DNA from 2 places in the Bacillus sp. PK6-013 genome. Region 1 is predicted to be linked to the other one. Evidence: riboswitches for the same ligand, from Rfam matches in the RefSeq annotation. Region 1 holds a riboswitch; the other holds the start of a gene.
What was found. Region 1 has a riboswitch for cyclic di-AMP ahead of M1E03_RS18880 (dicarboxylate/amino acid:cation symporter). Riboswitches for the same ligand answer to the same signal wherever they lie in the genome.
Positions count from the first base shown of each region.

Region 2: another riboswitch for cyclic di-AMP. It lies ahead of kdpF (K(+)-transporting ATPase subunit F); the one in region 1 lies ahead of M1E03_RS18880 (dicarboxylate/amino acid:cation symporter).

Region 1 covers NZ_CP096417.1:3,732,525-3,737,083, forward strand. Annotated here, with positions in the region: gene M1E03_RS18870 (ABC transporter permease) at 1-131, opposite strand, end outside; gene M1E03_RS18875 (ABC transporter ATP-binding protein) at 124-1,050, opposite strand; gene M1E03_RS18880 (dicarboxylate/amino acid:cation symporter) at 1,120-2,364, opposite strand; cyclic di-AMP (ydaO/yuaA leader) riboswitch at 2,439-2,580, opposite strand; gene M1E03_RS18885 (AI-2E family transporter) at 2,652-3,692, opposite strand; gene gsiB (glucose starvation-inducible protein GsiB) at 3,915-4,355, opposite strand; gene M1E03_RS18895 (YdbC family protein) at 4,457-4,559, opposite strand, start outside.
Region 2 covers NZ_CP096417.1:1,443,301-1,447,859, reverse strand. Annotated here, with positions in the region: gene kdpB (potassium-transporting ATPase subunit KdpB) at 1-696, opposite strand, end outside; gene kdpA (potassium-transporting ATPase subunit KdpA) at 776-2,449, opposite strand; gene kdpF (K(+)-transporting ATPase subunit F) at 2,475-2,522, opposite strand; cyclic di-AMP (ydaO/yuaA leader) riboswitch at 2,777-2,919, opposite strand; gene M1E03_RS07320 (aldo/keto reductase) at 3,172-4,017, opposite strand; gene M1E03_RS07315 (MFS transporter) at 4,048-4,559, opposite strand, start outside.

The DNA.
Region 1 (4,559 bases):
CCGGCGCTCATCAGGATTCTTTTCGTTATGAGCGCGAGGAGAAATTGAAAGACTGCGATCAGCGCCAGCGATACAAATGTTACTTTTCGCTTCAGCAATTTAACATGCTCGTTTTGAATCAGTTTAAACATCAGTATTCCTCTCTTCCGTTCCATTCGTCCGCGCCATATATTCATCCTCGAGAGACTGCTTAAACGGAGCGATCGAATAGACGTCAATCTCATTGGCGACAAGCTGTTGATTTAAAGCAGGAATTTGCGCTTTCGCCACCTTTACGGCGAGGAGACCTTTTTCGGCGCGGGCTTCGTATCCCTGGTCTTTCAGCCACTGAAGCGCTTTGTCATAGGGCTGTACCTCCAGCATCGCCTTTTCCTGCTTTTCATCCGCATCATTGAGGACGACGGTTGATTTGATTTTCCCTTGTTGAAGAATGACGACCCGATCGCACAAATCTTCCACTTCCTTCAGCAAGTGGGTCGCAAACAGGATCGCCGTTCCTTCTTCTTCGGCAAGCTCACGCAAGTGTTCGCGGAAATCTTTCATTCCCGCCGGGTCCAATCCGTTTGTCGGCTCGTCCAAAATCAGCAGCTTCGGCCGGTGAAGAATCGCCTGGGCAATACCGAGGCGCTGTTTCATTCCGAGCGAGTATGTTTTGACCTTGTCTTCTGCGGCATCTTCTAGCCCGACCCTGCTGATCACTTCCGCCAGTCTATCCCGACCGATTCCAGCGTGCATATTTGCATAGTGTTTCAGATTTTCATAGCCTGTCAGATACGGATAAAATTCTGGATTTTCAACGATGGCTCCGACCGACCGGATCGCTTTTTCAAATTGGCGGTCAATCGGAAAGCCGTTTATGACAATTGATCCGCTCTTCATTTTAATTAACCCGGTAATCAATTTGATGAGGGTCGTTTTTCCTGATCCGTTCGGTCCAAGCAGGCCGATGATCTCCCCTTCATCCGCCGTTAAGCGGATATCCTTCAATATCGTTTTGCCGTCTATGATTTTATCAACATTTTCTATATGTAAAACAGGCTGCTTTGTCATAGCCCCCTCCTCTTTCCCAAAAAAATAAACAGTGCCGAAAAGGCACTGTTTGATTATATCATTTTTGAGTTACACGGACACTTCACTATGAGGGGCTTCGATTTTGCCGTGTTTCTTTTCCGTTTCGGTGACGATGACTGCGCATGCTGCATCACCTGTTGTATTGACAGCCGTCCGAATCATGTCCAGAAGTCGGTCAATTCCCAATATTAGCGCAATTCCTTCAACTGGAAGGCCAACTGTTTGAAGAACCATGGCGAGCATAATCAGTCCGACACCCGGAACACCCGCTGTTCCAATGCTGGCAAGCACTGCGGTGAGAACAACCATCAACAGCTGTGTCAGTGACAGGTCATTGCCGTACACCTGAGCGATAAAGACCGTCGCTACCCCTTGCATAATTGCCGTGCCATCCATGTTGATCGTAGCTCCAAGCGGCTGAACAAAGCTTGAGATCGGCTCTGGCACTTTCAGCTTTCTTTGAGCGACATCCATCGAAACCGGAAGCGTCGCGTTGCTGCTTGACGTACTGAAGGCAACAAGCATAACCTCTGAAAAATCTTTAAAGAATGTGAGCGGGTTCCGCTTTGCCAAAAACGCAATCGCTGAGCCGTATGTGACGATGGTGTGGATGAACAGCGCCAGAATGACGACGATCATATAAAGCCCCATTGCTTTAATGGCGTCCCAGCCTTGACTTCCGATTGCCCCGGCAATCAAGCCGAACGTACCGTACGGTGCGAACTTCATGACGAGATTGACGAGATACATCATTAGATCGTTACCTTGTTCAACCACTTTGAGAAGAGCGTCCGCTTTTTTGCCGAGCATCGTAATTCCGAGACCGACCAAAATGGAGAAAGCAATGATTTGCAGCATATTTCCTTCAGCCATTGCCTGAACCGGGTTTGTCGGAATGATATTCAAAAGCGTTTCGGCAATGCTTGGCGCTTTCTGTGCTGAATATTCCGCTGCGCTTGTATCATACGTTCCGATGGTTCCCGGTTTGATGACCAACGCTAAAATAAGTCCGATAATAATGGCAATTGCCGTTGTAACTAAAAAGAAAGAAATCGTTTTGGCACCGATTCTGCCCAGTTTCTTTGGATCTCCAAGTCCTGCTACCCCTAAAGTGAGAGAAAAGAAAACAATCGGTACAACGAGCATTTTAATTAAGTTGAGGAAGATCGTGCCGAGCGGCCCGAATAAAAATGTATTAAGCTTGCTAAATACATCCGGCGAAGTGACGTTCAGTATAATACCGACGGCTGCACCGAGTAATAGAGCGATAATAATTTTTGTTGCTAACTTCATATAACATATCTCCCCTTTCCAAAAAAAGCCCATGAGAGATCTCCCATGGGCTTTTACCATTAAAATTGGTTCCACATGACTCTCTTCACGTTGATGAGGTTAGCTGACGGGTTCGGACGAAGAGATGTCCGTCTTTCAGTTCGCACGGGAACAGAAAAATTCACCCCAAATGATCGGGTCCCCCACTCCTACTAAAGGATTAAACGTGTGGCGCTATTTCGTTATATAACAGTTATACCTGAAAATTCGAAATATGTAAACCAAATTTTCCGATTTACAAATATATGCTATTTTCGGGTGCCCGCTGTTCGGCTTTTCTCTTGACTTGTGACATCAAGGATATCAAGCAGGAAAACAAATATCGGAATACCGATAATTAAACCCCAAATCCCTATGAAATGTTCAGAAAAAATCAGCACGATAAACGTGAAGAAAATCGGCAGCTCCGTCTTGGCGGACATCAGTTTCGGATTGAGGAAATAGGCCTCTATCGCATGGACGATCATGATAACCAATACCAGTGATACGATATAAGCGATTCCGCCGATACTGTAGGCGATAATGCTTAACGGAATAAGGGAGAGCACAACACCTGCGACCGGAACCAGCCCGAGGAAAAACACCATGACGGCAAGGCCGAATAGCTGAGGAAAACCCATAATCGCGAGGGCAATGGTCGTCAATGCGCAATTGATGGAGGCGATAATAAACTGAGCCTCAAGCACCTTTCCGAACGTTCTCGTGAATTTTTTACCAAAGTAAGCAATTTCCTCGTAGAAAATAGCTATTTTGCTCGTCTTAAATTTATCCATTAAGCTCAAGACCTTGTCTTTTTCGATCAATAAGAACATGCTGAGAACCAATGACATAACCACCTGCAGGCCAAACGCGCTAATATCTGTGATATATGTATAGATAAAGTTAAGACCTTTTTCCAAATAGGATGTCAAATTGATATCGCCGAACATACCGGTGATCATATCGAGAAAAGGAATGCTGTCAGGGTGAGAAGCAATATACTTTCCTTGTTTGATCAGCTGCTGAATCTGGGTGACGATCACGGGGTAATAGACCACACCGCCGATCGAAAGCGCGATGGCAAGAGCCGCATACAAACAGGAAATAATCAGTCTCTGGCTGACTTTAATAAAGCGGTTTAAAAAACCGCGGATCACATTTTCCAGACGGTTCATCAAAAACGTAAAGATAAATGTGAGCAATATGAGATTCATCATGCTGCGGAACAGATATAAAACTCCCGCCAATACAACAAAAACTGAAAAACGCCTGACCCCAGGATGCTGAAAAAATTTAATCAACGCTGCCATTCGGTACACTCCCACCAGTACTTTAGTCCTTAACTTTTAGCATTCAAACTTTTATAATTACAATTTGATGCATCATCTGTAAATTATATAACAAAACAGACCGGAAATCTCTTCAGAAGATCAATAATTAATAATATTTTAATATGAGCGCTCGTGCGGCAGCGGCAGGCATCTTCCATAAAAAAGGAGGGGCTGATGTTCAGCCCCTCTCTTCACCGTACATTAACCGCTTCTTCTTTGGCGTCCGCCTTTTTCACCGTTTTCTTGATAGAACTCCTTGTCATGGTTTCGGCTTGTGGCTTCTCCGCCTTTTTGACCGATCTCCTGGTAGAATTCTTTGTCATGGTTTTTGCTTGTGGCTTCTCCGCCCTTTTCACCGATTTCCTGGTAGAATTCTTTATCATGGTTTCGGCTTGTGGCTTCTCCGCCTTTTTCACCGATTTCCTGGTAGAATTCTTTGTCATGATTACGGCTTGTGGCTTCCCCGCCTTTTTCGCCGATTTCCTGGTAGAATTCTTTGTCATGATTTTTGCTTGTGGCTTCTCCGCCTTTTTGACCGATCTCTTGGTAGAATTCTTTATCATGGTTTTGGCTTGTTTTTTCTCCGCCTTTTCTGCCTGCTTCTTCCCTGCTCATTTTGTTGTTGTCATTATTGTTTGCCATTTTCGATTCCTCCTTTTGAAGTGTTATGGTTTTTACATTCCACATTTCAAAAAGAGTAAACACAAATAGCACATTCACGAAAGAGTCCGGGAATCATGCAATCATCCGCTGCCTTTTACCGTCCATTCCGGTACCGGAGCCGGCGTATTGTTCTGCAGCGTCTTAGATATCTCGGCAGGCTCTTCAAACAGGGTAATGTTGATG
Region 2 (4,559 bases), 2.0 Mb from region 1:
GGACGTAAAAAACGGGAGTGTCGCAACAACGATCAGAAAAATCAGCGTTAAGCTCGTTAAAACCGTATTCAACGCGATTTCATTCGGCGTTTTTTGCCTTTCAGCCCCTTCGACTAAAGCGATCATCTGATCGAGGAACGTTTCACCCGGATCACTCGTGATCTTGACTTTAATCGAATCGCTGACGACCCGGGTGCCTCCCGTAACAGAGCTGAAATCACCGCCTGCTTCCTTTATGACCGGAGCAGACTCTCCCGTGATGGCCGATTCGTCTACTGATGCGAGACCCGCGATGACTTCACCGTCGCCAGGTATCATTTCTCCCTGGGAGACGATGACGATGTCCCCCTTTCTAAGCTCGGCAGGCGCTACCTTCTCAATGCGGTCATCCATTACTTTATTGGCCGAAACCCCTTTTTTCGTCTGTTTTAAAGAATCGGCCTGTGCCTTTCCTCTTCCTTCAGCCAGCGCTTCGGCGAAATTCGCGAATAACACGGTGATCAGCAAAATGAAAGAAACCGCCGGATTGAACCAGGGAGCCGCCGTACTGCCGAAAAACCGGGGAAACACGGAAAGCAGAACCGTTATGAAAAATCCAACTTCTACGACAAACATAATCGGATTTTTGATCATAGTTCGCGGATCTAATTTTAAAAAGGCATGTTTGACCGCATCTTTGATGATCGTGTCGTTCATCGTTTGCTTTGTTGTGTGAACGGCATCCGGTGTGGCCTGTTGACTGGAATGATGCAAATCGTTCATGAGTAAAGCCCCCTTATCGTAATGTTAAATATTCTGCGGCCGGTCCCAACACAAGCACCGGAAAGAATGTTAAAGCCCCGACGATCAGGATCGAAGCGATAAAAATCCCGCTGAACAGGCTTGAATCGGTGCGAAATGTTCCGATTGTTTCCGGAACGGTTTGCTTTTTCAAAAGTGACCCCGCAACTGCGAGCAGTGTGACAATTGAGAAATAACGGCCGATAAACATCACAATTCCCGTTGTTATATTCCAAAAAGGCGACGCGTCTCCGAGCCCTTCAAATCCTGAACCGTTATTCGCGGCTGAAGACGTATATTCGTATAAAATCTGGCTGATCCCGTGAAATCCGGGATTTGAAATTGCAGCCTGACCCGCTTGCGTCATGACGGCAAGCGCTGACGCCCCTAAGATTAACAAAGGATGAATCAGCAGAGTAACGGCTAAAAGCTTCATTTCATTTCCTTCAATTTTTTTGCCTAAAAACTCAGGCGTTCTTCCGACCATTAAGCCCGACAGAAAAACCGCAACCATCGCGTATAGAAGCATGTTCATCAATCCGGCGCCTATTCCGCCAAACACCGTGTTCAGCATCATATTAAGCAATGCCAAAAGACCCGTTAGTGGCGTGAGCGTGTCGTGCATCGTATTGACAGCTCCTGTCTCGCTCGCGGTGGTAACCATCGCATAAAAAGCTGAATTCAATGTTCCAAAACGCACTTCCTTACCTTCCATGCTGCCTTCTGTGTGCTCGATTCCGAGCTGATTGATGACGGGATTGCCTTGCGATTCCGCCATGAAAGCTGCCCCGGCTGAAAGCAAAAACAAAAGACCTGCGGATACAAAAAGAATGCGGCCTTGCTTCAGATTCCCAACCATTTTCCCATACGTAAACGGCAGTGAGATGGTAATCAAGAGCATTAATAAAATTTGAATCGCATTGCTCCATCCATTCGGATTTTCAAATGGATGAGAAGAGTTGACGCCAAAATACCCCCCGCCGTTGTTCCCCAGCTCTTTGATGGATAAAAAGGACGCCACCGGCCCCCGAACAATGGACTGCTCCCCTCCGCTCACCGTATGGGCTGTCACGGAACCGTCAAGCGTCTGCGGTACGCCTAGGGCGACGAAAACAAGCGACACCACAACTGTGATCGGCAGTAAAATCCGCGTGATCGAACGGACCAAATCGACAAAAAAGTTGCCGAACGGTTTCCCGGCGAGCCCCCGAATCATCGCAACCGCGGCGGCCAGCGCCGTAGCGGGAGCGGCAAACATTAAAAAGGTGATCGCAATCATCTGCGAAAGCATGGACAGACCGCTTTCGCCGCTGTAATGCTGCAAATTTGTATTCGTCATAAAACTGACTGCCGTATTAAAAGCCAGTGTGGGTTCCATTCCCGCGACCTTTTCAGGATTTAAAGGCAGTACACCCTGCAGACGAAAAACGAGATAAACGATGAAAATCATCGCCGTATTCGTGAGTACCAGCGCGGCGGCGTATTTCTTCCACGATTGGTTTTCTCCTTTTACTCCGCCCAGCTCAAGCAGCAAGCGTTCCGCCGGAAGGAAAAACCGGTCGATTTTGGACGGGGCGCCGTCAAATACCTTCGCTATGTAAAGCCCCATTGGTTTGGCTGCCAGCAATGCGGCAAGCAGGATAAAACAGATGGATATGAGCGACGTCATTTCAATACCCCCAATTTGTGTACAATTAAAATTTCTCAGGATTCAATAAAGCATAAGTCAAATAGACAAACATGGCGGCTGCTCCCGCTGCCAATAGCGCCATGGCAATCACTCCTTTCACATTTATGATTGATCAGCGGTTTTCCCCGCCCATCTCAGCAACAGAAACATCATCCCCGCTAAAAATGCGACAATGGCCAGCATCACGATATCCAGCACTCCGCTCACCTCCTTTCATGTTTTTTGCACGAAAAAAAGCCGCAAGAGAACAAACCTCTTACGGCTTTTTTGGGCACAGTTAAGAAACCGTGCTTTATGCACGTTTTTTGGTTCTCTTTAAACGCTTGCGAGGTTAGCTGTCGGATTCAGGTGCAAAGAGTCACCTTACCTTGAAAAGGATTCACCCCAAGTGGCAGCGCCACAAAAAATTGGTTCCCCCGCTTCCAATTGGAATTCAGCGGTTACGTTAATTGGAAATTTTATTCAGTTTTTTGATGAGATTTATATTACGCCCGTTCAATCATCGTGTAAAGTTTCATAAATGATCAAATTTCCTCGTTTATCAATTTTATAACCTTTTTTACACAGTTTATGACTTATTACCTTCTATTTTCTCTTAATATCTTGTTTTCTCTTTCATGTTATGGCTTTTACCTGTGAAAAACGGCGGATAAAAAATGTGTCGAAGCCCCGCTCGGAAATTCGAACGGGGCCGTTTTTTGTTAAAAGTCAAAGTTATCAGGATCAGGACCGACACGGGTGTTTTCATTCAGCCCGTCAATTTGCTTCATTTCCTCGAGGGTCAGTTCAAAATCAAATACCTCCGCGTTTTGGGCAATTCGCTCCGCTTTTGTCGACTTTGGAATGGTGATGACTCCGTTTTGCAAATCCCAGCGTAAAATGACTTGAGCAGGTGTCTTGCCGTGCTTGTCCGCGATATCTTTCAGCAGCGGGTGGCTGAGCAATTGGCCTTGCATCAGCGGCGACCATGCTTGAAGCTGGATGCTGTGCGAACGGCAAAACGCTTGCAGCTCTTTCTGCGTGAGCCGCGGGTGATACTCGACCTGGTCGATCACCGGTTTGACGGCGGCATCTTTCAGCAAGTCTTCCAGATGGTGAACGTGAAAATTGCTGACGCCGATTGCTTTTACGCGTCCTTGTTCATAAAGAGTTTCAAGGGCTTTCCACGCCGCTTTATAGCGCCCTTCAACAGGCCAGTGGATCAGGTATAAATCCAGGTAATCGAGCCCGAGCTTTTCGAGACTCGCTTCGTAGGCTGCAATCGTTTCGTCATAGCCTAAATCGTCATTCCAGACCTTTGACGTTACAAACAAGTCTTCTCTAGAAATTCCGGCTTCTTTCAACCCTTCGCGAATTCCTTGGCCAACCCCTTCTTCATTTCCGTAGATGGCTGCCGTATCGATACTGCGGTAGCCGTGCTTGATTGCCGTTTTTACGGCTTGCACCAGTTCGGGCCCTTCCTCTACTTTAAACACGCCTAGTCCAAACCAGGGCATGTCCGTCCCGTTATTCAATGTGATTCGATCTTGCAGATTTTTTGCCGTCATCTAATTGGCCTCCTCATATTTTTGTATACATCATGCGCAGTTTTTCTTTAAAGCTTGATTTTGTTTTTGGTCATTTCGTTCCAGCGCCCTGCTCCAGCCCGTCAGCGCGACGGCGCCGAGCACCATCAAAGCTCCGGCCCATGGAGTGTGAATCAAACCGATCGACTGTGTGATGGCGCCTCCTGTATAAGATCCGATCGCGATCCCGGCGTTGAATGCAGCGATATTGACAGCTGATGCGACATCTACCGCCCCCGGAACAAACCGTTCAGCCAGAATTACCACATAGGACTGGAGCCCGGGGACATTCATAAATGCTAAAAATCCCATCAGCATGATGACGATAAAGCCCGCTGCCTGATAAGGAGCAGCCGCCGTTAAGATGAGAAGCACAACCGCTTGGGCGATGAACATATAGAATAATGCAGTAAGCGGTTTTTGGTTGGCCGCTTTACCTCCGATGATATTTCCGAGCGCGACGGCAATGCCGTAAGCAAGCAAAATGACGGCAACAGCTTCCTGTTTAAAACCTGTCACATGCT